DNA from 3 places in the Neptunomonas concharum genome. Region 3 is predicted to be linked to each of the others. Evidence: predicted binding sites of a transcription regulator. Region 3 holds the regulator's gene; each other region holds the start of a gene.
What was found. The regulator PhoB, encoded in region 3, activates phosphate uptake and scavenging genes when phosphate is short. The targets are predictions, from matches to a motif close to TGTCATANNNNTGTCANA.

Region 1 (9,809 bases), 730 kb from region 3:
CCAACGCTTCTGGTGAGAAGCCGCCAAATACGATGGAATGTACTGCACCAATGCGAGCACAAGCCAACATGGCTACCGCCGCTTCAGGGATCATTGGGAGGTAAAGCGTGACCACATCACCTTTTTCAACGCCTTCCGCTTTTAACGCATTAGCAAAACGGCAGACACGTTCATGCAAATCTCGGTAAGTGATATTTTCGGATTCGCTTGGATCATCCCCTTCCCAAATAATTGCAACCTGATCACCACGAGTTTCCAAGTGGCGGTCAAGACAGTTGTAAGCAGCATTCAACGTCCCATCTTCGAACCATCTAATATCAACATTATGTGGATCAAAGGAGGTGTTTTTAACTTTCGTGTACGGTTTGAACCAATCGATACGCTTTCCATGCTCACCCCAGAATGCATCAGGGTCGTTCACAGACTGTTCATACATTGCTTCGTATTTTGCACTGTCAATATGTGCCTGTGCCGCCACTTCTGGTCTGACTGGATATACCTTTTCACTCATGGTGATGCCCTTAGCTTGCTTGTTTTAATTATTGAGTCGGCATTTTTGCCTGTTCTTATTATGTTCTTTTCATGCAGACAAAGCCGACTTACAGACTGGTTTTATACCCAACTGAAAGCTCCCCTCTGAATTAGACATTGGTCTATTCGGGCACATCCAATGGTATTACATAAACCATAACTCATTGTTATTTAATGAATTTTTTTAAATATTTCTTAGACTCTCAAGAGCGAAGCAAGCTATCTAGATCGATACCTGCATCTCGTATACGTGCTAGCTTATATCGAAGTGTTCTAGGGCTAATAGCCAACCGCTCTGCCGCCTCTTTCCGGCTTCCCTGCGTCGCTTTCAGTGCTTCTATAATTAACTGAAACTCATGCTGCCTAAGATCGCTACCTAGCTTACCCGCTTCATCTTGCAGCACCTTGTCAGGCGCATCTCCCTGTTCTTCCTGAGAAACCTGACTCATGCTAATAGCACCGCTTATCATATGCAGATCACTTGGGAGTATTAAGCTTCCCGTTTGCAATATCAGTGCTCTCTGCATGACATTATCCAACTCTCGGACATTACCTGGCCAAGCATGCTGTTTAAGTGCTAATTCAGACTCAACACTCAGAGAAACAGGCTGTCGCTTCATTTTTTTACAATACTTATCCAAGATCTGTTTTGCCAGCGGCACGATATCAGCGGGCCTTTCCCTCAAGGGTAGCCATTGCAGCGGGAAGACATTCAAACGATAGTAGAGGTCTTCACGAAACTTACCTTCGGTTACATACACTTCCAACAACCGGTTGGTCGTTGCTAAAACACGTACGTCCAATTTAATGACACTGCGCCCACCGACACGTTCAACTTCCTGTTCTTGCAGCACACGAAGCAACTTTGCCTGAAGACCTAAATCCATCTCTGTCACCTCATCAAGTAACAGAGTGCCGCCATTAGCCTGTTCAAACTTACCCGGTTGGCTGGCTACAGCTCCGGTAAAAGCACCTTTTTCGTGCCCAAATAGCATTGCTTCCAACATATTTTCAGGAATAGCAGCACAATTGATCGCAATAAAAGGTTCGGCTGCCCGGTTGGAATGTTCGTGAATATAACGAGCTAATACCTCTTTACCTGTACCCGACTCCCCCGTAATCAGTACCGTTGAGTCGGTTGTAGCAACACGCCGAGCTAGCTGCAACAATTGCTTACTCGTTGGTTCTTCTGCGATCGGCTCGCTGGTGCTGTTACCACTGCCAAAAGCAAACTGCTGAACAGCACTGATGAGTGTATCGGCATCGAAAGGCTTTAATAAATAATCCACAGCGCCATGACGAATAGCATCGACCGCTTTATCGACTTGCCCATAGGCGGTAATCAGTAAAAAAGGGATGGCTGGGAATTGTTCGCGAACGTATTCCAGGAGGGCATGTCCATCCATCCCTGGCATGTTGACATCTGAAATCACCATATCGATCACACTTTCTTTTAGGCGCACGACAGCGGCTTCTCCATCCTCCGCTTCGATAGTGCTGATACCTGCAAGCTCCAGTGTATCAACCAGCGCTTCTCTAAGATCCAGATCATCTTCAACAACCAGTACCGTGACCGACATTTAATTACCCTGTTCCATTTTTATATAAGGCAGATATAACTGAGCTGCAGTACCTTGCCCCGGCTCAGACTTAATATCAAAACGCCCACGATGGGCTTTGGCCACCACTTGGGCTACCGCCAACCCAAGCCCTGTACCATGGGACTTAGTGGTAAAAAAAGGCTGCATCGCTTGCCGTATTAGCTCAACGTCCATTCCAGGGCCTTGATCAACCACTTGGAGCAGCAGATTATCGCCAACAACTGAGATATGTATTTTGATTGTCTTTTGCTTTCCTGATGCCTGAAGCCCGTTATTCACTAAATTTAGAATAGCACCGATCAGAACTTCCTGATTACATTGCAGCTGATATCCCGGTGCCTCATTGACCAAATCACAGTCCGCATCAAACTGAGCAAGCGGAACATCCAAGGCATCATCAATAGCTTGTAGCAGCGCATCTGTAGTCACGTACTCCTCTAGCTTAGTTTCGCCACGCGCAAACACCAACATGTCGCTTACTTGCTGTTCTAAATGCGTCAATCTGGACTTAACTTTCGCTGCAAACTTCATACGCTGAGCTTCAGTAATAGAGTTAGCGGTAAGGTGGCTTGTATACAACATAGCCGCAGATAATGGGGTACGGATTTGATGAGCCAATGAAGCCATCATTCTTCCCATTTCAGAGAGGCGTTGATACTGGGATAAGCGGGCTTGAAGCAAGCGTGTTTCTGTTTGATCCGTAAGAAGAACTAGCTGCCCAGGTTCATCTGCCATCGCTTTTGTCAAAATACTGACGCGTCGGCCATCTTTCAGCGAAATTTCGTGACCATCATCACTTTTAGGAGCAAAGCTTCGTTGAATGACTTGCATCCATAACTCCCCCATCAGCGGCGTTCCTAGTAGCCCTTCTGCAGCAGGGTTACACAACGATATTCTGCCGTGGTTATCAATCAACACCACACCGGCCGGAATTAAGTCCAGTAGCTGCCGCATCCTTACCGCCAACAAATCACCATGCGCCATCTCTCGATCCCGGTCCTTACCGGCATGATCCAATTGCCTGCGAGTCTCTTCAAGCGCTTGTTGCGTCTCTTTCAGTTGCTGCTTTAGGATATCTATCTCTGTCATCAGTCAGCCTGTCTCTGAATACCATACTTACGCATCTTTTCTACAAGCGTTGTTCGGCGTATCGTTAGTAGCTCTGCTGCCCTAGCCACCACGTAACCGGTGCGCTCTAGAGAAGATACAATCAATGAACGCTCCAAACTTTCCAGATGCTGCTTCAGATCAATTCCCGACTCTGGCAGTGCTGTCACTGTATTATGTATTTTCCCCGTTGCGGAGTTCTCTGGCTCATCTACTAAGCGATCTAAAAGAATATCCGAATCTAATGTAAAACTTCCCTGACTTTGGTAACGACTAGGTTCAGGCTCGGCGATATGACGACACTTCTCGGGGAGTTCTGATACACCAATCACACCATCAGGATGCATAATCGCCAACCGCTCAACAAGATTTGCAAGCTCTCTGACATTTCCCGGCCACGGATGCTGTTGTAACGAATCTAATGCCGATGCATGAAACCGTAAGCGACCCAAACCATTATTTTCTGCCTGCTGAGCCAATGCATGCAATAACATAGTGATATCATCTCGCCGTTCTCGTAGCGGGGGAGTCTCTATCGGATAAACGTTTAAGCGATAATAGAGATCTTCCCTAAAATCACCCGTTTCAATCATCGCCTCTAAGTTTTTATGGGTAGCCGCAATAATACGAACATTTACATCAATAGTTTTTGTACCACCCACGCGCTCAAAACAGCGTTCTTGCAACACACGTAATAGCTTAACCTGCATCGCCAGCGGCATATCACCGATTTCATCAAGAAACAAAGTGCCACCATCAGCCATCTCAAATCGACCAATGCGCGCACTAACCGCCCCGGTGAAGGCACCTTTTTCATGGCCAAACAACTCACTTTCCAGAAGCTCCGGCGGTATAGCGCCACAATTAACCGGAACAAAAGGAGCGGTAGCACGTTTTGACAAATCATGAAGACTACGCGCCACGAGTTCTTTACCGGTACCTGACTCTCCCGTAATCAGTACATTCACATCCCGATCAACCACTCGAGCCATAACTTTTTTGAGTTGACTCATGGCTGGGCTTTGCCCGATTAGCAACGGAAAACGAATACCTGTTGGCAAGATATCCTTGCCTTTACCCTGTAAAACCTGGGCCTCATGAAGTAAGTCTGTAAGCGTACTCTCCGTCAACGGTGTATCCAGTACACGTACTAACTGCGTTTTGGACAATTCACTTAACTGCTCTACTTCTTCCCACTTCTCAAGCAGACATAGAGGCGTGCATTGCATATCGTTACGAAACGACGCCATCAGTTTTTCCAGAGAAACTGGCAACGAGCAGCAACCAATCAGTGCTATTTCAGGAAAACGTTCAGCCGGCTGTTGGAACCAATCAACGAACGTAAGAATACGATGGGGAACATCCAGAAAAGTAAAAACGGTACTTAACGCTTCGCGACGTTGATCATTGTCATCGACTAAGAGAACCATCAAGTTGTTAGGTATTTGCATAGGTCAAAAAACAAGTCATTTTTTTGACATACTAGCAGAGAGGGAAGAATAAACAATGAATACAGATCAAACAGTGCCAATTAATTGGCTTTATAAAAATAAGAAGGAGGGAAAAGCATCTCCCTCCTGCACTGGCACTAACTATTTGTTTCCATTGCGGACCAACCTGACTTGACCTCCAATAACAAATTCATCACTTCTTGAACTTTTTCTTGGTCGTTATTGCGGTTTGCCTGAATCAGTGTGCGTACCATATAGTCATATAGTGCATCTAAGTTGCTGGCAATCTCTCCGCCTTTCTCATGATCTAAGAAATCTTTTAAGCCCAGAATAATATCATTGGCTTTGTTCAACTGAAGGGTGCGCTCACCAATATCTTTTCGCTCAATGGCGCCTTTAGATTTTGCTAAGGCCGTTAACGCACCATCCAATAGCATACCAATCAGTTCTTTAGGAGACGCCATCTCCACAGAGGCTCTCAGGTCTACACTTTTATACTGCTTTAAAGCACTTAGGTTAACGCTCATTTCTTCTATTACTCCAAAAAGCGAGACTCAAATGGATACTTAATTGTTGGACGCTGTAAACGGTAAGCGATCGAGAATACCGTTTAGTGAGTCACCCGTCTGCTGTAAACTGGCAATGATTCGCTCCATGGCCAGATACTGTTCAGTAAGACGAGACTCATAGATTGTCATTTTACGATCAAGGTTCTCTTGATCATCAACAATACCATCCAATTGCTTGTTTATATTTTCTTCGCGGGTATTAATAATGCCAGAACCAGATAAAAAGCTATCAATCAAACTGGTTAACTCACCCGCCAAACCACGAGAATAAGTGATACTAAAGGCGCCAGAAGCACCCTCTTTTACTGTCAAATTCAAGCCGTAGGGGTCTGAATCAATTTTCGGTAGGAGCACATTGCCTGACCCAAACGCAGCTTCACCATTAATCGTACCTGCCACATCGACACCACTGGTTGAAGCCGATGCGGTAGATAAACCGGTTTGAGTTGCAAAATCAGTGCCCGTAGCATCAAAGCTGACCTTAGACGCAGAGCCATACTCCCTAGAAACCAGCTGTAACTCGCCACCGGGAGCAACAATCACATCTACAAAGGCTTTTGCTTCTTTTAATGTATCATCATTATTAATAAGCGATTGTAATTCCGCTCTCAGACTTTCAGCGGTTGTAAAATCACCTGATAAGGTTAAGGATGATGAGGTCGTACCATCAACGGTCACACTAAAAGAAAAGTCACCAGCTGGCGTATCAGCGGTGTTGAACGCAGCAAAAGCAGCATCCCCGATCACTGAGCCCTTACTCGGCGCCGTGCTGATACTACCGCTGTAAGTGCCGGGCACTGTTTTGGAAGCGTAACTACCAATGGATACATCAACACTACTTGAAGTCGATGACGTCTGCGGTGCGAAAAGCGACGCTACTTGCTCAAAATTATCTTTAATAGCCGCACTAAAATCTTTATCAACAATCTCAAGCGTGCCATCTAGCTTAGTGCGAATGCCCACATTGGTTAACGCATTAAAGTCACTGACGCCAGGCACCGCAGCTGTAATGACCGAACGAATACGGGCAATCAAACTTTTGGCCGTGCCGTCGGTTGCCAAATCACCACGAGTGGTTTGGTTCGTTTCAGCATCTTTCGATACGCCGGTAAGCGACTTAGCTGTCTCAAAAAAAGTGTTGTAAGCTTCTATAAAATCACGAATCGCTTGCTCACCGGTGTTTTTATCCTCAGACACCGTAAAGGTAAACTTCTCACCCGGGCTCGCTTTATTAAGCGTAAACTCAAGCCCCGTAATCACATCATCAATATTATTGGTTTCACGATAAACCGTTAAACCATTGAGTTGTACTTTGGCGTCTTTACCTTGTTGAGTTTCAGTCACATTAGCGTAATTAGCCGCATTAAATGCGAAAACATCTAAACTTGGATCATCGCCACTGACTTCCAGCGCATTATGAGCACCCGATGGTGCGGACATCATCAGCTGATAACTGCCATCCACCAGCAATACCGACGCTTGCACATCAGAATCCTGCTCATTGATTTTATCGGCAATATCCTGAAGCGAATCTTCCGCTAATACCTCAATGCTCAATGAAGTCTGTTTTTCGTTTTCAGCAAAGGAAACAGGATTATCGCTAACATCATAGGTCCACGTTCCCAAACGGATCGTCAGGTTTCCCGTAGCGCCTATACCGGAATCCTTATCGCTGTAAGTGGTATTTGATGCCAATGAGTGCGCTTGTGCGACACTTTCCACTTCAATCTGATAGGTACCCGTTTGAGCATCCGCAGCCAAGCTGCTAGGCGTAATGACATCCGTTTCGGGGAAGGACACTGAACGTGAATTAAAGGTGTCATTGTTGGCAAGAGGAGCCAGTATATTTTTGAACTCCGAAAGGCTGCTCTTTAACGTGCCATAAGCAGATATTTGAGCATCTAGTTGCTCTTTCTTAGAGTCTAATCGCTGTTGCTGGGGCGCTTTCTCAAGCGAGACCAGATCTTTTACTAGCTTTGTGGTATCGATACCCGAACCACCTCCTAGTGCGGAAACGATATTGGTATCCATAACCCCTCCCTCATGCTCGTTGATACGCTGTTAACTATAGATGTAGTTTACACCGATTTAAGCACGATCATTAAATATTAAACCCAGCATACCTTCTATGTGCTTCGTCAGTTTTAGTGTTTCTTCTGAAGGAAACTGCCGAATCACTTCCTGAGTTTGCTTGTCCATAACTTTGACGACGACATTATCGGTATCTTTATCGACAGAAAAATTCAGATTACGCTGCCCGTTCTGCATAAACTCATTAAGTTTATCTACAACAGCCTGAACTTCCTCAACCGACATCTCTTGGTTTTGCTTCACCTGCTCTACTGCTTGAATAGCCTGTTTTTGCTGTTCTGCTGCATCAGGTTTAGCTTGCTGTGTCTGCTGCGATGCCGTTGTTTGTACTGCCGCAGCAACATTGTTTGCATTCATTGATTCTACTGACATGTGACACCCCCTTAACCAAAAATCCCCCACCAGCGGTGGTGAGGGATTTTAACTGGTATGCTTAGCTCCCGGTTAAACTTACTGGAGCAGTGACAGAACCTGCTGAGGTGCCGCGTTAGCCTGGGCCAACATTGCAGTACCTGCCTGCTGTAGCACCTGTGCACGAGACAGTGCAGCAGATTCAGCAGCGAAGTCAGCATCTTCGATTCGTGAACGAGCTGCTGCTACGTTTTCAGATACGTTGGACAGGTTGTTCACTGTGAAGTCCAAACGGTTACTGACCGCACCCAAGTCACCACGAGTAGAGTTGATCTGCTCTAGCGCGTTGTCGATGATACCAATCGCTTTCTGAGCACCCGCAGCTGTTGAGATATCCAAGCTGCTGATAGCCGCACCGAATGAACCACCGCCAGCAGAGTTAGCATCTAATAAACCAGACTTGGCTTCAGCTGCAGCATTTTTATGGTCAACACTGATCGGGTTGCCATTATCAGAAGACAGTTTAATACCGCCCGCTGCATCAGCAACGGTTACACCACCACCCAAGATTGCAGTCAGGGCTGCACCATTATCAGCTGTACCAGAAGCATCACCAAACGCGATCTGAGATACATCTCCTTCTAGTAAAAGGTTCTGACCTGACAATGTAGCCGTTACACCAGTAGAGTCTTTCACACCATTAATAGCTGTGACTAACGCGTCCAGATCTGCGCCGGATGTGATAACTTCACCATTGATTGTAAAGTCGCCAGCAGCCCATGCACCTGTTGCAGTAGACGTATCAATCTCTACCCCAGAGAACACACTTGCAGTTACGCCTGTCTCATCACTGATATCATTGATAGCAGCAACCTTATCGATCAAACCACCGGTTTCACTGACACCAACGTCTACACCGTTAATCTTCAGATCACCTACTGCAAAGGCATTAGCGTCCACAGCTTCGCCTTCAATAACACCCGCTTCGTTACTTTCACGGAAACCGAAAGACTCTAAGTCAGACAGAGTGCCGGTTGTTCCTCGCTCAATAGTGACTTCAGCACCATCATCAGAGGACAGAGCAATCGATGCTGTCGTTGCTGCCAACGTACCACCTGCACCATTAGGACCAGAACCACCATCAGTAAATGTTAAACTTTCAACATTCTCTGCTGTGATGGTTAGTTTTCCATCATCACCTACAGAAGCTGATATTAATCCACCACCTTCAGCGTTCAGCTTATCAACAAGCTGATCCATATTTTCGGTATCAGTTACCTCAACAGAGGTAGTAGTGCCATCCAACTTCTTAACATCTACTTTGAATGTTTCACCTTCAGCCAAGATACCATCACCAACATCTGTTGATGTAGCGCTTGCAATAGTGCTTGCAGTAACACCGTTCACATTGGTATTAATTTTATCGATCAACTCATCCATATCATCTGTACCACCGGTCCAGGTTTCACCGACGGCCATAATGGATTGTCCGTTAATCATAATATCGTTGTTGTTGATCGCTGTAGTATCTGCAACCAAGCTATTCTCGCCACCAACGATATCTACACTAGTAGAACCTAAGCCTAACGTTCTTGAATCCATAGCCTGGATAGATAGTTCAATGGTCTGATTGGCTTCAGAACCAACCTGTAGGTCCACTTTACCCAAGGAACCATCAAGGATATTCAGACCGTTAAATGAGGTAGTTTCTGCGATACGGTCCAGCTCAGATACCAGCTGCTTAACCTCGGCATTCAATGTGCCACGGTTGCCAGAGTCGTAAGTACCGTTGGCAGACTGAATAGACAGTTCACGCATACGTTGCAGGATGTTAGTAGACTCATCCAGTGCACCTTCTGCAGTTTGAATCAGGGAAGCACCATCGTTTGCGTTACGAATCGCTTGGTTCAAACCACGAACCTGAGATGTCATACGGTTAGAGATGGACAGACCTGCTGCGTCATCTGCCGCAGAGTTGATACGCTTACCACTTGTCAAACGCTCCATCGAGGTGTTCAGTTCGTTCTGAGACAGAGTCAGATTACGCTGAGCGTTTAGGGACATAATGTTTGAGTTAATTACCATTGCCATGAGATTTCTCCTCATAT
Region 2 (9,809 bases), 1.6 Mb from region 3:
TGCACTAGAGATATCGGAAGCACAAACTAAGGAGCTTTCCACCGAGAATGCACTGCTCAAAAAGCTAAACGAGGAGCGCCTTCGTAAAGTTTGGTCTATGTATGAGCCCGGCACCTAACAAGTTATTGTAGTCGCCCGCAAGCGGGCTGGGACCTCCGCTGCGCCCCTAAATTAGGCGTTATGTGCCTGTAAGAGTAAGCAGATGAAATACGAAGAATTCAACTCGTTTTGCAAATCTCTTCCCGCGACTACTCATGTAGTTCAGTGGGGTAATTCAGATGTTTGGAAAGTAGGTGGAAAAGTATTTGCCATTGGTGGTTGGGAAAAAACGGGAAAGGCGGCTTTTACATTTAAAACATCCGAACAAAATTATTATTTTTTAGAAGTAAAACCCGGATACCGACCAGCGCCCTACCTTGCATCAAGAGGCATGAAATGGATTCAATTATATGATGCCGGCATTGCCGAAGAAGATGAGCTCAAATATTATCTCTCAGAATCATATAGGATTGTGTCGTTGGGGCTAACAAAGAAAAAACAAAAAGAGCTTGGGTTAAATCAGTAACGGCGGTCGGGCACATAACAAAGCGCTTAAGCATAGGGCAATAGCGATTGTATTAAGCCCCTTACCCCGCGCTCCTGTTGCTTTGGCAGCAGGGGCTATATACGGGCATGACGAAGGAGCTGTTTACGTTTTTTATTCTGAACGCTATTTTTTACCCGGCGGGAGCTTATGGCAACTCCAGGGTTCATGGACTGAATTATCTTTTACGTTCTGATCAACATACCGGTAGTAGCCTTCTTTAAAGTGTGTCCACCAATCATGCGCGACATCAGCGCCATGTTGTCTGATTACCTCTTCAATTCCGTCTAAGTTGCAACGTGATGCATCATAAGCAATGTTCAATATCGCTGCTTTATCATCAAATGAAACATTGTCGATACCATAAATCGCATCGATTTCTGTCAGTATTAAATCCCTATTCTCCACTGTTATGTTTTCTAACCGTAAATGCCTGACAACTAAGTTGACCTCGCTAACGCCGAGTCTATGTTGTGAATTATTCATGATTTTTCTCCTTGATTATCTGTTTCACTTATAGATGGGTTTGGTATGTGGAGTAGTGGAAACCAACCTGGCGTAACGCGCATATACTGTAGGTACTCATCACCAAATTCTGATAATGCTACTTGCTCCTCACGTTTAGCTAAACGGACATATACAACGACTAGAATGGGGAACATCACCAGTGTTATGACTGTGGGCCACTGTAGTAAAAAACCAAACATGATTAAGATAAAAGCAACATATTGTGGGTGGCGGCAGCGTGCATAAAGCCCTGTAAACGCCAGCACTTTATTTTTTTGTGCCTGATGCAATACGTTCCATGCGGAAGAGAGCGTAAAGAAACCAACAACGATGAAAATATTACTCGCTATATGTAAAGGGTCCCAATGTGGATTCCCGTCAAATCCTAATAGGTTATGCAGCAGGTGGCCATTGTCATGTGCAAAAAAATTAACAGCCGGATAGTTGTCAGTTAACCAGCCGGAAAGCAGGTAAATCGTTAATGGGAACCCATACATCTCTGTAAACAGGGCGACGACGAAGGCAGAGAACGCCCCAAGGCTTCGCCAATCTGTTTTAGTTTTGGGCTTAATAAAGCTAAAAGCAAAAAAGATAAATATGGCTGAATTTACAATCACCAGCCACCAAAGGCCATATGAAGCTTCTTCGGTCACCGTGATTCTCCTTCATTGTTACTATTAAGTGACTGACGTTTGCCTTCTTCAATGCCTTGCTGAAAACTGTCTTTGCTCTCTTCATTTTCTTCATGCTTGCTGTGTCCATGTTTACCATGCATAAACAGGTGCATTAATGGACACGCTAGAAAAATCAAGAAAGGTAAAAAGGCAAAAATATGCTGTTGATGTTCAATGACTAAAAAGTAAGTGGCTGCACCAATTAAGCCTAATGCTGCTAATCCTGAAGGTGTTTTCCAAAAACTAAACATACAATCACTCCTTATTCAGACTTAATAACACCACGATACATTTGCATCGAGCAGTGGAATGGGTACTCTCCAGTCGTTAAAGGTGGCAAAGTAATTACAGTCTCTTTGTTGAGTGGAATTTCCTCGCTGATCTCTAACCCAGGAATCAGCACAGTAGCTGCGCAGGGTGAGTTGTCAGTTCTGATGAATGCCAGAAGAGTACTTTGATTTGCTTTCACCTTTATATGAGCGGGGGTGTAAACGCCGTTTTCGATTCTGATAACCATCTTATTGTTGGTGACTTCGACCTCTTGCGGCTTATAAAGCCAGAACCACCAAACGATAAGAGCTATCAGCAGAATGCCACTAATATTAATCCACAACATCGCATCGACTCCTTAATGTTCTTTGGCTTTAAAAAGACGTAGGCGGTTAGCATTCATGACAACAGTCAGAGATGAAAAGGCCATGGCAGCCCCAGCAATCACTGGGCTTAAGAGCAACCCGAAGAAGGGGTAAAGTACGCCTGCCGCGAAAGGTACACCCGCTACGTTATAGATAAAGGCGCCAAAGAGATTTTGTTTGATGTTACGTAATGTTGCTTTGCTGACAGCTATCGCATCAGCTAGGCCGTGTAATGAACCGCGCATTAACGTAATATCCGCACTTTCTATGGCGACATCGGTGCCGGTTCCTATCGCAAATCCGACGTTGGCCAGTGCCAGTGCAGGGGCATCATTAATCCCGTCCCCAGTCATGCCGACTACTTCACCTTGTTGTTGTAATTCAGCTACTTTTTGTGCTTTCTCTTCGGGTAAAACTTCAGCGAAAAACTCCGTTATCCCTACTTTTTCGGCAACCGCTTTAGCTGTCAGTCTGTTATCGCCCGTGAGCATAACAACACGAATACCATTAGATTGGAGGCGGTTAATGGCGGTAATTGAATCCTGTTTGATTGGATCTGATACCGCAATAACAGCGGCAAGTTGTTCATCAACAGCAAAGTAAATAGGGGTTTTAGCTTCACTGGCCAGCTGCTGAGCCGTCTCGATATAACCACTGATATCAACTTTACGGTCACGCATTAATTTTTCATTACCCAGTAGCAATCGTTGGTTCTGAATAGTCGCTGTCGCACCATGACCGGCAATTGCATTGAAATTTTCTGCTCGATTGAGTGTTAAACCTTTGGCTGTTGCTGATTCAACAATTGCCATCGCTAATGGGTGCTCTGAGCTTGACTCCATACTAGCGGCTAACTGCAGGATACTGTCTTCATGTGATCCATTAGTCACAATAATATCGGTCACCTTTGGAGCGCCTTCAGTAATCGTGCCGGTTTTATCAAGAATCATGGCGGTAATTTTAGAGGCTGTTTGTAATGCGGCTCCATTTCTAATCAAGACACCCGCTTCTGCAGCTTTACCTACGCCGACCATGACTGACATCGGTGTGGCTAAACCTAACGCGCAGGGGCAGGCGATAATCAGTACGGTTGTTGCGGAAACAATGGCAAAGGCTAAGGCCGGTTCTGGTCCGAAGTTCAACCACGCCAGTGCACTGAGCACTGCAATAATCATAACAACAGGCACAAAGTAGGCGGATATAATATCGGCTAGGCGGCCAATGGGAGGTTTAGAGTTCTGAGCGACTTTAACCATCTTGATGATTTGCGCTAACGCAGTATCTTTGCCGACGCGAGTGGCTTTAAAGACGATAGAGCCTGTTTTATTTAAAGTGCCGGTGACCACTTCATCACCTGCGTTTTTGACAACCGGCATTGGTTCACCAGTCAGCATCGACTCATCAATGGCTGTTTGGCCCTCTTGAATGACGCCATCTACCGGGATCTTTTCACCGGGTCTGACACGGACAATATCATGAAGTAGTACCTGTTCGATCGGGATATCTACCTCAATACCGTCTCTCAGTACTCGGGCTGTTTTCGGCTGTAAGCCGATGAGTCGTTTGATCGCTTCAGATGTTCGGCCTCGTGCTTTTACTTCAAGGGCTAACCCGAGGTTGATCAACCCGATAATCATTGCAGTCGCTTCGAAGTATACGTGCCTTGCCATGTCAGGTATCAGCTCAGGAACCGCGATGACCGCCATCGAGTAAACCCAGGCGGTACCTGTACCCAAAGCAATTAACGTGTCCATGTTCGCTGAGTGGTTTTTAAATGATTGCCACGCGCCAACAAAAAAATGTTTTCCGGCAAAATACATGACGCTAAAGGTTAACGCTCCCACGAATAGCCAAGCGAGTCGCTCGGTTGGTGTGGTCACAGTCATTTCACCGCCAACAATGCTGTAAATCATCAATGGTAGGCCTAAAGCAATGCCTATCCACATTTTCCTCATGAGTGTTTTGTAATAGGCTAGGTCGACTTGTTCTTTTTCATCAAGCAATGCTTCTTCTGAGCTGCTTTGTACCACCTTGGCGCTATATCCTGCCTGCTTAACCGCCTGAATTAATGCTGAAGGTTCGGCCTGACCTGATACTGAAACTGTACGAGCTGCAAAATTCATTTCTGCTTGCTGAACACCTTTTACTGATGTCAGCGCACCCTCAATTTTGCCGACACAACTGGCACAACCTGCGCCATCAATGATTAAGTCAATAGAACCCGACGGTTGCTTTAATGACGTTTTTTCCTGAGTGCTATCAGTATCCGAATAGCCCATGATTTTCTCCTGAATGGTAGTTGAAACGTGTAAATAAAATCATTGCGGTAAACTCGGAATAACATTGGAATTCAGCACGCCACTCATGATTGTTATTGACCATGAGTGGCCGTAAAGTTAATAGGTAGGGTGATCCTTGCCTTCCATCCAGTAGCCCTGAGGACCGTCACCGGAGTTCATCATATAGTGCTTGTTTTTAGGGCTACTTGTTGGCGAATTAGTGGCTAGTTGTGTTTGGTGCACTGTTGCTTGGTTGCTTGCATGTTTGGCCCCCTCCATTAAATGCCCCTGTTCACCTTGACCTCCATGCATCATGTAATGCGTGTTTGTAGCAGATGCTTTATCTGTATGAGGAGTGATCACTTTGTGTTCTTGACTCTGGTCTGCACTGTGTTTGCTACCTTCCATCTGGTGTCCTTGTGGGCCGTCCCCACCATGCATCATGTAATGTGTCTTGGCATCCTGATCGGCAGCGGCAGGTAAGGCAGCGCTGATAATTAATACACTGCTTAAGCTGATAATAATTTTTTTAACTTTCATGGTGGTTGTACTCCAGACTCATGTGAGAAAGTGTTTTTACTCTTTGGAAGTTATAATAAACACTGCTCCTTTCATGAGGCTGACATGAAGATTACATTTTTGTAATTTCGATTGAATACTGCCTATATGCTTTATACTCACCCAAAACATCTAGGAGTCTTATGAAAATACTGGTTGTGGAAGATGAAGATAAAACAGGAATGTTTCTTCAGCAGGGGCTAAATGAAGCCGGGTTTAATACGGATCTTGCGTGTAACGGGATAGATGGTCTTCATTTGGCGCTTACACAAGTTGACGCTTATGATTTGATTATCCTTGATGTCATGTTGCCCGGACTTGATGGTTGGAAAGTTTTAGAAACATTACGCCTGAGTGGCAGGGATATGCCTGTATTATTTTTAACCGCACGCGATCAGGTAGAGGACCGGGTAAAGGGCTTTGAACTCGGTGCTGATGATTATTTAGTAAAGCCTTTTGCTTTTTCAGAGCTCCTGGCACGTATACGTTCTTTATTAAAACGCACTCGCATCACGCCAGAAGCGACCGTGTTGACTGTTGCCGATTTAGAACTTGATCTGTTACGCCGACGGGTTAGCAGAGCGGGTATACGAATAGAGCTCACGGCTAAAGAGTTTTCGTTATTGGAATTACTCATGAGACGAGAGGGTGAGGTGTTGTCACGGTCTTTGATTGCATCTCAGGTATGGGATATGAATTTTGACAGTGATACTAATGTGATAGAAGTCGCTATTAGGCGTCTTCGTAGAAAAGTAGATGAGCCTTATGGTCTTAAACTCATACATACGCTTCGGGGAATGGGTTACGTGTTAGAGGTTTCTGACAAAATATGAAACGTAAATTATCTTTAATTTGGCGGCTGACGGGCTTATATGCATTGGTATCAGGTTTTGTTTTACTAGGGCTTAGTGTCGTGATTGTCTTCTCTATAAAGCAGCACTTCTTTGAGCAGGATAAAGAAACACTGCAAGGGAAAATACAGCTAGTCAGTAGTATTGTTTCTGAGGGTGTTGGTGCGGGTACATTGCCTGTGTTCGCAGACAAGCTAAAATCAGGGTTAATTGGGCATAAAGAGCTGTTGGTTTTAGTGATGAATGAGCAGGGTGTGCCACTGTATAGCTCTGGAGGAGTAACATTTCCTCTTAATCTCATAAAAGGAAAATCAAGTGTGTCTTCTCCTCACGCTATAACCTGGAGTGCTGAGGGGCAATCTTATCGAGGGCTTGTTGTCACTAAAAGTACAATAGCTCAGCCGAAACAGCCGATTAGTATATTGGTAGCGTTGAATATTAATCATCATGAGCTTTTTATGTCACGCTTTCAGGGTGCCCTGTTACTCTATGTTGTTATCGCTGCATTAATCAGTGGTCTTCTCGGTTGGTTAGCGGCAAAGAAAGGTTTGCTGCCTCTATACCAAATGAGAAATCGTGCATTAGCGGTTACAGCGAACCAGTTAGATAAGCGCATGCCTGTTGAAAATGTTCCGGCAGAAATCTCAGAGTTGGCTAATGCTCTCAATCAAATGTTAGAGCGATTAGAAGATGCGTTCAGGCGTATATCTGAGTTTTCCTCAGATATAGCTCATGAGCTTAGAACACCCATCAGCAATCTGATGACGCAAACACATGTGGCTCTGAGTTTTCCCAGAGATGTCCGAACATATCAATCTATTCTCGCTTCTAATGCAGAAGAGTATGAGCGGCTTTCACGTATGATTTCAGACATGCTTTTTCTTGCCAAAGCGGATCATGGATTAGAGTTACCCTCTAAGGAAACTATTGAGCTTGATAAAGAAGTAGCTGATTTGTTTGAATTTTATGATGCGTTGGCAGAAGACCATAACATATTGCTGAGACTAAAAGGGAAAGGTGAAATACAAGGTGATCGTTTAATGATTCGTCGGGTTATCAATAACTTACTATCTAATGCTATACGTTATACGCCCACTCATAGTACCGTCGAAGTTCAAATTGAAGCGAGTGATAAGTCAACTCTTCTTACAGTAAATAATGTAGGTACGCCAATATCAGCAGAGTATATTCCTCATCTTTTTGAACGTTTTTACAGGGTTGATAAAAATCGAGTGAAAGGAAATTCTGAAGGGGTAGGTTTAGGTTTAGCAATAACACGTGCAATCGTAGTAGCTCATAATGGCGAAATATCAGTATCTTCAACGGTAGAGCGCACGAGCTTTAAAGTGACATTTTTTAAAAATGATTCGTTGATTACTAAAACGTAACGGGCTCCAGTCTCTATTGGTATTAATTTCCCCTGGGAAAGATGCGATTAAGTTAATACCTGCCCGCCTTTCAACTAATAAAGGTTGAGTTGCTCCTTTCTTCCGTGTGCTGTTTTTAATTCCTTTTTTGACTTCACCTCTTTGATAAATGGGGTAATCATGCTGCGATCTTAAGTCCTTCATGACTGAGGACTTAATCACTTTTTCCTACAACCTGAAGATTACAATTTTGTCATCTTCAGGTCATGCCGCTGTCAGGGAGGTCGCGCTAGAGTGTGACACATGACAAGTGAAAATAGCTATTTTTTAACACGTTAGCAGTCACTTAATAACAGCATGGTAAGCAGTAACAGCGGAGCACCAGAAAGTATGAAACAAGACGAATCTGCGTTAATTTCTCGCCCTCGTTTGTCACGACGGCTTTTTGTAAAAGGCCTGGCAGCGGGTGGTGTCTTATCCGCAATGCCAAGGCTACTTTCTGCCAACACAAATGATACCCGCTTAGGATCAGCGCCGGTGTTGAGTGGCAAGGTCATCACGTTGGTTATCGCTGAAACACCGGTCAATTTTACGGGTGTTACGCGAATGGCAACCACTATTAATGGATCTATTCCTGCACCGACACTGCGTTTACGCGAAGGCGATGAGGTGACTATTCGTGTGATTAATCGTCTATCTGTTTCTACTTCGATTCATTGGCATGGAATTATCCTTCCTTATCAGATGGATGGCGTACCAGGCATTAGCTTTCGCGGTATAGCGCCAGGAGAGACTTTTGAGTATCGCTTTACGTTAAAACAAAGTGGGACTTACTGGTATCACTCGCATACTGGCTTCCAGGAGATGACCGGGATGTATGGCGCACTCATAGTAGAGCCGCTCGAAGGTGAGTCGATTCAGGCAGATCAAGATCATGTAATACAGCTCTCAGACTGGACAGATGAAAGTCCTATGTCTGCCTTTTCCAAATTGAAGGTGCAAAGTGATGTGTATAACTTCAATCAGCCAGTAGTCGGTGATTTTTTACGAGATGCATCAACGATAGGGCTTAAAGGAGCGTTTGAAAAGCGCAAGATGTGGAATCAGATGCGGATGAATCCTACTGATTTAGCGGATCTTTCAGCAACAACCTTTACGTATCTGATGAACGGTATGACGCCTGCGGGCAACTGGAGCGGGTTGTTTAATAAAGGTGAGCGTGTGCGCCTGCGCTTTATCAATGGCTCCAGTAATAGCTTTTATGATGTGCGAATACCCGGCTTGAGCCTGAGTGTTGTGCAGGCCGATGGGCAAAATGTGAAACCGGTTAGCGTGGATGAGTTCCGCTTTGGTCCCGGTGAAACGTACGATGTTATTGTCGAGCCTGAAGGGGATGCGTACACCATTTTCGCACAAAGCATGGATCGATCCGGTTACGCGAGTGGCACCTTATCAGTCCGTCCGGGGCTTGTTGCTCCTGTGCCGGAGCTTGATTCCGTTGAATGGCTGACAATGACTGACATGATGGGCGCAATGGATCACGGCACCATGAAAGGTATGGACCAGAGCAACATGAAAGGGATGGACCATAGCGCCATGAAAGGTATGGATCACAGCACCATGAAAGGTATGGATCACAGCACCATGAAAGGTATGCAGACGAACCCTCTGGAGGTGCCTTCGCAAACCGCTCGGCATGCGAGTACAGAATATGGCCCGTCTGTCGATATGCGTGTGGATACGCCACGTACTAATCTGGATGACCCGGGTATCGGGCTGCGTAACAATGGTCGGCGTGTATTAACACAGGCTGATTTACGTTCAATTCATGGTGTACTAGATGATGACCGAGTACCTACCCGGGAGATAGAGCTGCATCTGACGGGCAATATGGAACGTTATAGCTGGTCAATTGATGGGCTTGAGTTTGGTAAGAGCACACCGGTTTCGATGCGCCAGGGCGAACGGATACGCATCATTTTACAAAATGACACGATGATGACTCACCCCATGCACTTGCATGGTATGTGGAGTGATTTGGAATCTGCGGAGGGCGAATTGTTAGTGCGTCGTCACACACTCTCTGTGCAGCCCGCTCAGCGGGTTAGTTTCTTAACAACGCCGCATGATGTAGGCCGCTGGGCTTGGCATTGTCATCTTCTTTTTCATATGGATGCGGGCATGTTCCGTGAAGTGGTGGTTTCATGAAACAATTAATTAATGTTGATGTGATAAAGCCGCTGGCAGTTGTCGCTGTGTTCGCAATGAGTACGAGCTCTTTGCTGGCTCGTGCTGAAATGGATCACTCTAAAATGGCCCAGACTAAAACGGATCAACCTGAAATTCGTGATCCCC
Region 3 (9,809 bases):
GCCGTACCGGTAACATGAGCACCTTTCCATTTGGCTAGTTGAACCGCTAGGTGCCCAACGCCACCAGCGGCAGCGATAATTAGAACCTTTTGTTTAGGCTTAAGTGCTCCTTTATCGAAGAGCGCTTGCCAAGCCGTTAATCCCGCTAGCGCTAATCCACCCGCCAGTTTTAAGTCAACCGAGGGTGGGAGCAAAGAGATCTGTTCGGCAGGCACGGCAATCTGTTCGGCGTAACAGCCAGCGGCTTCGGGAAAGCGTACGAAACCAAATACACCATCATCAGAGGTAAAGCCACTCACGTCGCTCCCACAGGCAATCACGTGCCCTGAAAACTCCCAGCCTGGTACAAAGGGAAGGTCACCAATAAAGGGTGCTGCTCCGCCACCGCTACAGGTCTTCCAATCAATGGGGTTAACCCCAACGGTATGCGTTTGTACAAGGACCTCTCCAGCTTTCAGCTGGGGTTCGGAGATATCCTCATAAACTAATGACTCAGGACCACCAAAAGCATGTATACGAATCGCTTTCATTATTATCACCTGTTTGAAAAATAGGGAACTGCGGCCAAAGTGGCAATGTCACAGAGACTAACGTTGCAGCTTGAACAAAGCAATTCTGGTAGGCTAGTTGCCTCACATTTGGGGATATTTGTAAGAGAGCATTTATGTACTATCTAGCAATACTAGAAACGATTCTGTTTTGGGGCGGCCTGCTGGTTTTTTTAGTGTCGTTGGCGATGTACGCCGGGAGAACGAAAGACTTCAAGTCTTTAATCATGTTTTGGCAACCGACCATTGCTTATAACGTCGTGGAATTCAAAGTTAACCGCACCGGCTTAGGTATGATGTTGATCGCCATTGTGATTCGATTTGCAGTGCATTTTTTAGCGTAGGAGAAAAAATGAAAGGTAATCCTGTTAAAGGTAGTGGTTATTTACTGAGAGGCTTCAGTATGCTTCCTGAACCTGGTATTCGACGTTTTGTACTGATTCCCATGATCATCAATATCTTTCTCTTTTCCGGTGCGATCTGGCTCTTGGTGAATGAGTTTGATGGATGGGTTAACTTTTGGTTGTCGAAACTGCCTTCTTGGTTATCTTTTTTAGATTGGCTCTTGTGGCCGTTATTTGCATTGCTGGTTTTGGTTTTTGTTTATTACGGTTTCTCATTAGTCGCGAATCTTATTGCTGCGCCTTTTAATGGTTTTCTTTCTGAAAAAGTAGAGAAAATGAAGCGTGGTGCAGTGATGCAGGACGAGGGTTGGAAAGGGCTAATTGCGATGATCCCTAGGGCTCTGCAGCGTGAGTTGGCGAAAATGGCTTATTACATTCCACGATTGTTTTTACTGCTGATCTTCAGTTTTATTCCGATCATCAATGTGATTGCGCCTTTTCTTTGGTTTCTTTTCGGAGCTTGGATGATGGCAATTCAGTATTGTGATTATCCGATGGATAACAACAAGGTGAGCTTCCGTCAGATGAAGATAATGCTGGCCGAAAGGCGACTGACATCTGTCAGCTTTGGCGCATTGGTTCAGTTGGGAATGATGATTCCTTTAGTTAACTTGATTGTTATGCCAGCGGCGGTGATTGGGGCAACACTCTATTGGATTGAGGAACATGTTGAGCGAGCAAGCGCTCACTAATGGGTTGTCAGCATGTCCACAGGGAAGTGGCAGATAAACGTGCTGCCATAGCCAATTTTACTCTCTATGGTTAGGCGAGCGCCGTGCCTTTGCAGGGCATGTTTGACGATCGCCAGCCCTAAGCCTGTTCCCCCAGTAGAGGATGAACGGCCCTCATCCACACGATAAAAGCGCTCAGTGAGTCTTGGGATGTGAATGGAGTCAATCCCTAAGCCATCGTCTGAAACGGAAACATGCCCACCCTCTAGATCAACCCACCACCGGATGGTTATATGTCCATTTTCCGGAGTATAGCGCACAGCGTTAAACACCAAGTTTGAGAAGGCGCTGTGTAGTTCTTGAGCTTGGCCTAGCAGGTCGTGATTCGATTCGACTTCTAGTGAAATTGTATGATGCTTATCACCGGAAAGTAGGAGAGCATCAGTACGAATAGCCTCTAAGACTTTATGAATATGAATAGGGTTCTCATCCGGTATATGCTGGCTGGCTTCTAGGCGAGATAGCAGTAACAAGTCAGCAACCAGGCTTTCCATGCGTGTAGCTTGTATTTGCATTTGCGTCAGAGCGCGATTCATCGGTTTGGGCAGCTCTTGGTCTAAGAAGGTTTCAAGATAGCCACGGATAACGGTGAGTGGGGTGCGAAGCTCATGGGAGGCATTGGCAACAAAGTCCTGACGGGTCTGCTCCAGTCTCACTAGGCGTGTTATATCTCGGGCGACCAACAGACGGTCGCTGATACCAAACTCTGTAATATGGTATTGCAGTACTAATTCACTATTGATGGGGCTAGATAGCTGCAAAGGCTCTTCATAGTTACCTTTTCGATAATAACGTATAAAACGAGGGTCTCTAAGCAAGTTCATAACTGGCTTACCCCGGTCTGATACGGATTTTAAGCCTAGTAAGTGATCTGCAGAACGGTTCCACCACTCTAAATTATTCTGATTATCAATAATTACGACAGCATCCGTTAGCGCTGAGGATGATTGTTGGAAACGGACGATGACATCCTTTAGTTCCCTAGTCCGTTTTTTATAACGTTTTTGTAAGCGTGCGAGATCATCAAAAATATCGCCCCAGTGGCCTGTAGCTTCTGGAGGGGAAGGTTCACTAGAGTCGTGTAGCCAGCTTTGAAGTTTTTCCATATGGCGAATTTGAATGGTTGCCCATATCAGCAAACCAATAACCAACCCCCAGCTCATAGAGCCTACAGCGAGGCCTAATGTAGCGGTAACCACCGTGATGATAAGCAAGCTACTTATAGCGGCATGTCGGGATTTTTGCATTGATTAGCAACGTCCTAGCGAAAAATCAGGCAACTTGTGTAGAAAAACGATAGCCTGTTCCTCGAACTGTTTGTACCAAGTGGTCATGTTGAGCGCCTAAAGCTTTACGCAGTCGGCGGATATGTACATCTACGGTACGTTCTTCAACATAAACATTCCCTCCCCATACCATATCTAATAACTGGCCACGGGAGTAGGCACGATCTTGGTGGGTCATAAAGAACTGTAGCAGACGAAACTCAGTCGGGCCAAGCTCTATTGGTTTTTCGTTAGCGGTTACTCTGTGTGAGATAGGATCAAGGGTTAGGCCCTCGACAGATACGGGCTCTTCTATTCCTTTTGGTGTTGCTCTACGTAGAACGGCTTTAAGTCGTGCAACCAACTCGCGAGGAGAGAAAGGCTTAGTGATGTAGTCATCTACGCCTGCTTCCAGCCCTTTAACTTTGTTTTCTTCCTCACCTTTTGCGGTAAGCATAATAATAGGGATATCAGCGGTGACTTCATCTTTGCGCAGTCGGCGAGCCAGTTCGATACCACTCATGTTGGGCATCATCCAATCCAGCAGAATCATATCGGGCTTTTGATCTACGATCATGGCATGTGCTTCTTGGGCACTCTCTGCTTCCAGACAGTCATAACCGGCCATTTCGAGAGCTACCGCGATCATTTCCCGGATGGGTGCTTCGTCATCGACGATAAGTACTTGTTTGCTTGCAGACATATTAGCCGCCTCTACGCTTAAAATAAGACGGGAGTATTACAAACATTTTTTATGACAATAATGTTACAGGGTGATACTAAATTGTCATATAGTGAATCAATATACCGACAAATACGACCATTCCTGCATAGTGATTATTTAAAAAGGCTTTAAAACATGCCTCGCGCTCGCGACTCCGAATTAGCCACTGTTGGTAGCAAAAGAGTCCAGCTGCTACAGCAACGCCAATATAGTAGGGCAATGATATGGACAACTGTAGGCCTACGATGACCAAAATAACGAGGGTTAATATCTGAAGTATACCGACAATGAGCTTATCTAAATCGCCAAACAAAATGGCTGTTGATTTGACGCCAATCTTTAGATCATCATCACGATCCACCATGGCATACATCGTGTCGTAGGCAATCGTCCAAAGAATTTTTGCAATATAGATTAACCAGGCGATGGTAGGTACGTCTTCACTGACGGCGGTGAATGCCATTGGGATCGCCCAACCAAAAGCGGCACCAAGGACCACTTGGGGAAGGTGGGTGTGGCGCTTCATAAAGGGATAAAGTGATGCCAGAAATAGGCCGCCAAAGGACATGGCTATTGTCATTGTATTGGTGAATAACACCAAAATAAACGCGCTTATCATTAAAAAGGCAAACAGCGCTAAGGCTTCTTTGCTACTTATTTTACCTGTTGCCAAGGGGCGTGCGGCGGTGCGTTTAACATGGCCGTCAATCTTTCGGTCGGCAAAGTCGTTGATCACGCAGCCGGCTGAACGAGTTAGGAAAACCCCACCGATAAAGATGATTAGCAGTTTGATGTCGGGGACGCCATCTGATGCAATCCATAGTGCCCATAAAGTAGGCCATAGCAGCAAGTAACTACCAATGGGGCGATCAAATCGTGTGAGATCGATATAAATTGCCAACCGTTCTCGTAAAGACAGTGAAGAATTAGCGTGAGTATCTTCCATGGTTTTTACCTAAGAGACTTATGGGCGGTAGTTTACCTGCTCCAGCGCTGGGAGAAAAACCTCGCACACTAATAATGGCTTGCCTGACAGATAAAACTTTGAGCGGCGAGCCCACACGGATTGATCTTCAGGAAGGGATAAGCGGCTGATCTCTAACGGCCCTCGTTTCATGGTAGGGTCTCTAAAAAGTACGCTACCCAGAGAGCGCGAACCGACATGATTGAGTTGGCGCTCTTTACCTGTGAGTGTTGATGCCGGAATCACTGATCGGGCATACACCCAGGTTTGTTCTTTGCCCATCAGGCGAACTTCACGAATCAGGGCGAGTTGTCGAAAAGAGATGCCCAACGCTGATGCTTCCGAGCGGGTAGGTCTTGCCCATCCTTGTCGCACCACTTCGACCCTAAAGTGCCCTTCACTGGCTTGAATCAAATGCTGGGTTAGTGATGCTCGGTCTGTTAACCAGCGCTGCCAGCAAAGTGGCGCATGAATACGGCTTAAGCGCCTTAACGCTGTCCAACGCGTATCAAAATTCATCGATGTCAGAGCTGTAGGGATTGGCACAACGACTTCCTTATACAAACTGTTATTTATTTTACCCTTATCTGCCGTGAAACAATATCTTAGTCTGGCACGATGACATTGATTCAATTAGGATGCGGACATGCAAAATCAAAGTTCTCTATACACAGTTGAAGAAGTCGAAGCACTGACCCGCCAGTGGGTTGAGACCATGGTCGTTGGGTTGAATTTGTGCCCGTTTGCTGCGCCTGTCGTTAAAAAAGATACGTTGCGTTACGCCGTCACAGAGGGACAATCCGAAGAGGACTTAGCCCATGCTTTCTTATCTGAGCTGGAAAAGATCCAGAAAGCCAACGAAGTCGATATAGCGACCTCGTTAGTGATTATGCCCAAGGCCTTGACCGACTTTTATGATTATTTGGATATGTTGGCGGTCTTTGAAAATCTATTGAAAGTGTCTGGTTTGGAAGGCACATTTCAGTTAGCAAGCTTTCATCCCAACTACCAGTTTGCAGGTGTTGCAGCAGAGGACTTGAGTCATTGGACTAATCGCTCCCCTTTTCCTATGGTGCATATTATCAGGGAGGGGCAGATGGAGAGAGTGTTGGCTCATTACCCAGATCCAGATGCTATCCCTGAGCGTAATATTAACCTTCTGCGGGAGTTAGGTCGTGAAGAGCTTATCAAGCGCTTTCCCCCTTTTGCAGAGTATACCTAGGCACTCGTCTTTCACGCGGCAACAATGACGCAGTTTCTGGTCGATTTTTTCCCCTTATAGAGCGCTTTGTCAGCAAGCTCCACTAGCTCATGTGGGCTGTTAGCGGAAGAGGGCACCATCGTAGCAGCACCTTGGCTGACAGTAACCACTAAGCCTGTACTGGAACGATCATGCGTGATACCTAGCGCCATCACTTGATCCCGTATGGCATTCGCGACCTTTTTCGCGCCAGCTTTATCGGTATCAGGAAGTAAGACAACAAACTCTTCCCCACCATAACGACACACGGCATCATGGGAGCGATTGACGACACTGGCCATTGTGGTTGCCAGGCGGCGCAAGCAGCTATCACCGGCTAAATGGCCGTAGCGGTCGTTAAAGGCTTTAAAGTGATCGACATCGACCATAATGAGCGAGAGAGGCTGCCGTGTTCGGGAGCTACGTCGCCATTCCATCTCCAAAATTTTCTCAAACTCGCGACGGTTATTAACGCCCGTTAAGCCATCTATACGTGCAGAACGCTCTAAAATATCCCGGGAGCGTTTCAGCTCCAGCATCATGCGAATTCGGGCACGTACGATCCCCGCTACCCGACCCTCAATAATGTAATCCGATGCGCCATTAGCATAAGCTTGCAGTTCTAATTGGTCATCGTTTGGTGCACCAATTAAGGCGATGGGGATAAAGGCATTGTGAATCTTTTGAATGAGTCGCTGGCACATCAATAGGTTGTTAAGGCCATCATCATTGGCATGAATCAGTATAAGGTCCGGTGTTTGTTCAGGGGATTCTAGGTGCTGCTTTAAATCTTGAAGGGATGCAGGTAACAGCAGGTTATAATCGGCACGTAGTGCATCCATCACTTGCCATACAGGCGAAATACCATCGCTTGCGAAAACGGCAATGTTGTGGCGATCCGAGTATTTCTGACTCTGACGAGAATCAAATTCGATTTGACTATCGCTGCCTTGTAAAAACGCCTGTAACTCTTCTGTTGAGGCAAGGCCGATCAGTTTTCGTTTATCTGGCGCTAAGATAACAGGCACTTTTGATTGTGTTGAGATACTTTCCCACGCATCTTGCCACTCATCTAAGATCTCCTCGCACTCCATATCGATAGAAAGCTCGGTGGGTAATCCTGCTTTTTCCAAGCACTCAAAGATAACGGTAGGGCTAGCGATATCCAGTCCATCCACCCATAGGGCTTTATAGAAAAGGTCACGAAACACAAAAGCTTTGTCGGAGTTTATTTGTTCAGCGGCGATAACACATAGAATAGCAAAACGGCTATCGGGGCGTTCAGGCGGCAACGCAATGGCAACATCATTGGCATAGCTGCGCACAGAAAAGACATCACTCGCCAGCTCCGTTAACATGTCCGGAGTATTGCCGTAAAGACCGATATCCTGTGCGTGCTCCACTAGGCGATACTCGACCTGATCAAACAGCTCTAGCTGTTTCAAACGCTCGTGGAGTGCGTAGCTATAGGGGCAGTTTAGATCCCCATAAACAATATATCGACTCATCGTTAGGACCTTAGCTCATGTTGTTATTCTGATCGCTGGTCTAGATGTTATCGGCAAACAGATCTAAAACTTTTGGAGAAACGAGGCGAGCTTGATGGGGGGGGGAGATGAGCTTACAAGCCCTTATAAGAAATATGAAAGCGGCCGGCAAATAACCGGCACGCTTTATTGCAAGGTATGCAGGTAGCTATTGGTCGTCGTCGCTAACACCAATGGTCTGCTTCATTTCTGAAAGTGATTGGTGGCGTACATCTGTGCCGCTAACCAGATAGATCAAATGCTCAGCCATATTACGGGAGTGGTCGCCTATACGCTCCAGACTGCGTAGTACCCATATAACATTTAGACAGCTAGAGATGGCGCGAGAGTCTTCCATCATATAGGTCATCAATGAGCGCATTGCGGTACGGTATTCTTGATCAACGGCTTTGTCCTGCTTAGCAACATGGTAAGCCATTTCTGTGTCATTACGGGCGAAAGCCGTAAGCACATCTTTTACCATAGAGCGGACAAGGTTACCGATGTGGCGGATCTCTTGGTAGCCGCGTTGGGATTCACCTTCTTCCACCAGCTCAATCGCATGGCGGCAGATACGACTGGCTTCATCACCCATACGCTCCAGATCGTTGACGGCTTTTGATATCGCAACAATCAGGCGTAAATCGCTAGCAGCGGGTTGGCGACGAGCAATAATGGTGGTGCAGCGCTCATCGATCATCAGCTCCATTTCATTGGTCTGCTTGTCAACACGGCGCGATTGCTCTGCGAGCTCTGCGTCTCCTGTTAGGAGGGCTTCAATGGCGTCATGAACCTGACGCTCAACAATACCACCCATCGTGAGAAGTTCGGTACGGATCTGCTCCAGTTCATCATTGAACTGTTGAGAGATATGGGTAGAAAAGTTGTCCTTATTGAGTTCCACGATTTTGGTACTCCGTCATATTAGTTATTTTACAGACTGCAATTAGAGAGAACAGCGCTTAGCCGTATCGTCCTGTAATGTAATCTTCGGTCTGCTTCTTCTCTGGATTGGTGAACAGGGTATCGGTTACACCAAACTCAATGAGATCACCCATATACATGAAAGCAGTATAGTCTGAAACACGTGCTGCCTGTTGCATGTTGTGGGTTACGATAACAATCGTGAAGTCGTTCTTCAGCTCATGGATGAGCTCTTCAATCTTCAGCGTGGAAATAGGATCCAGAGCAGAAGCTGGCTCATCAAGCAGCAAGACCTCAGGTTTTACCGCAATGGTGCGAGCGATAACCAAACGTTGCTGCTGACCGCCCGACATACCTAACGCACTCTCATGCAATCGGTCTTTGACTTCTTCCCAGAGCGCTGCAGATTTGAGCGCCCATTCGACGGTTTCGTCAATTTCACGCTTTTTGTTGATGCCTTGAATACGTAAACCGTACGCAACATTTTCATAGATCGATTTGGGGAAAGGGTTAGGCTTTTGGAAAACCATACCCACGCGACGGCGTAAGTCAGCCACTTCGACCGTACGATCATAAATATTGTTGCCATCAAGAAGAATCTGCCCCGTAATGCTGCAGCCATCTACCAGGTCATTCATACGATTAAAGCAGCGCAGCAGGGTGGATTTACCACACCCAGATGGGCCGATAAAAGCGGTAACGCGCTTCTTCGGTATATCCATGTTAATGCCGTGCAGTGCTTCTTTATCATCATAAGCTAAGCGCAAGTCTTTAACTTGCAGCGTTGTCGTTTCAGTGCTCATGCTCAAATTACGAGATTCACGCTGCAACGAGGAGATATCCATGCCGTGAGTTTTAGCGTTCGTGGTCATCTTCATTTAAACCTTTTCAAAGTTATTCGTTTAACAGCGTTACATTTCAAGCGATTTGTATTTTTCGCGCAGGTGGTTACGTATCTGTACTGCCGAGATGTTTAACAGTGCAATAACCGCCACCAATAACAGAGCTGTTGCATACACCAAAGGGCGTGCGGCTTCTACGTTGGGGCTTTGGAAGCCTACATCATAGATATGGAAGCCTAGGTGCATAAATTTCTGATCCAAGTGTAAGAACGGGTAGTTTCCATCCAAAGGCAAGCTTGGTGCTAATTTAACGACGCCAACCAACATCAGAGGAGCAACCTCACCGGCAGCACGGGCAATAGCAAGGATAACACCTGTCATCATAGCGGGGCTGGCCATCGGTAACACCACTTTCCAAAGTGTTTCAGCTTTTGTTGCCCCTAGCGCTAGTGATCCTTCACGGATAGCACGAGGAATGCGGGTTAAGCCTTCTTCAGTAGCAACGATAACCACAGGAACCGTAAGCAGCGCCAGTGTGATCGAAGCCCACATAAGTCCACCGGTACCAAAGGTTGGTGACGGTAATGCTTCAGGGTAGAAGAGGCGGTCAATATTTCCACCCAAGAAATAGACAAAAAAGC

Region 1: F0U83_RS03195 (sigma-54 dependent transcriptional regulator) is a predicted target of PhoB. The motif match lies at 4,704-4,721, and genes of this name have one in related genera.
Region 2: F0U83_RS08715 (heavy metal response regulator transcription factor) is a predicted target of PhoB. The motif match lies at 5,297-5,314, and genes of this name have one in related genera.

What each region holds. Positions count from the first base shown of each region.
Region 1 covers NZ_CP043869.1:664,761-674,569, reverse strand. The annotation lists gene acs (acetate--CoA ligase) at 1-511, opposite strand, end outside; gene F0U83_RS03205 (sigma-54-dependent transcriptional regulator) at 735-2,111, opposite strand; gene F0U83_RS03200 (sensor histidine kinase) at 2,112-3,221, opposite strand; gene F0U83_RS03195 (sigma-54 dependent transcriptional regulator) at 3,221-4,690, opposite strand; gene fliS (flagellar export chaperone FliS) at 4,828-5,217, opposite strand; gene fliD (flagellar filament capping protein FliD) at 5,257-7,290, opposite strand; gene F0U83_RS03180 (flagellar protein FlaG) at 7,348-7,722, opposite strand; gene F0U83_RS03175 (flagellin N-terminal helical domain-containing protein) at 7,801-9,792, opposite strand.
Region 2 covers NZ_CP043869.1:1,870,225-1,880,033, reverse strand. The annotation lists gene F0U83_RS08760 (DUF945 family protein) at 1-118, shown strand, start outside; gene F0U83_RS08755 (MmcQ/YjbR family DNA-binding protein) at 203-565, shown strand; gene F0U83_RS08745 (cation transporter) at 710-1,069, opposite strand; gene F0U83_RS08740 (methyltransferase family protein) at 1,066-1,743, opposite strand; gene F0U83_RS08735 (DUF2933 domain-containing protein) at 1,740-2,015, opposite strand; gene F0U83_RS08730 (cupredoxin domain-containing protein) at 2,027-2,380, opposite strand; gene F0U83_RS08725 (heavy metal translocating P-type ATPase) at 2,393-4,678, opposite strand; gene F0U83_RS08720 (hypothetical protein) at 4,796-5,218, opposite strand; gene F0U83_RS08715 (heavy metal response regulator transcription factor) at 5,380-6,069, shown strand; gene F0U83_RS08710 (heavy metal sensor histidine kinase) at 6,066-7,475, shown strand; gene F0U83_RS08705 (copper resistance system multicopper oxidase) at 7,845-9,662, shown strand; gene F0U83_RS08700 (copper resistance protein B) at 9,659-9,809, shown strand, end outside.
Region 3 covers NZ_CP043869.1:3,496,419-3,506,227, reverse strand. The annotation lists gene F0U83_RS16665 (NADP-dependent oxidoreductase) at 1-530, opposite strand, end outside; gene F0U83_RS16660 (hypothetical protein) at 665-892, shown strand; gene cysZ (sulfate transporter CysZ) at 901-1,644, shown strand; gene phoR (phosphate regulon sensor histidine kinase PhoR) at 1,641-2,930, opposite strand; gene phoB (phosphate regulon transcriptional regulator PhoB) at 2,956-3,651, opposite strand; gene ubiA (4-hydroxybenzoate octaprenyltransferase) at 3,728-4,618, opposite strand; gene F0U83_RS16635 (chorismate--pyruvate lyase family protein) at 4,637-5,182, opposite strand; gene F0U83_RS16630 (DUF1415 domain-containing protein) at 5,283-5,858, shown strand; gene F0U83_RS16625 (diguanylate cyclase) at 5,870-7,384, opposite strand; gene phoU (phosphate signaling complex protein PhoU) at 7,572-8,306, opposite strand; gene pstB (phosphate ABC transporter ATP-binding protein PstB) at 8,365-9,198, opposite strand; gene pstA (phosphate ABC transporter permease PstA) at 9,238-9,809, opposite strand, start outside.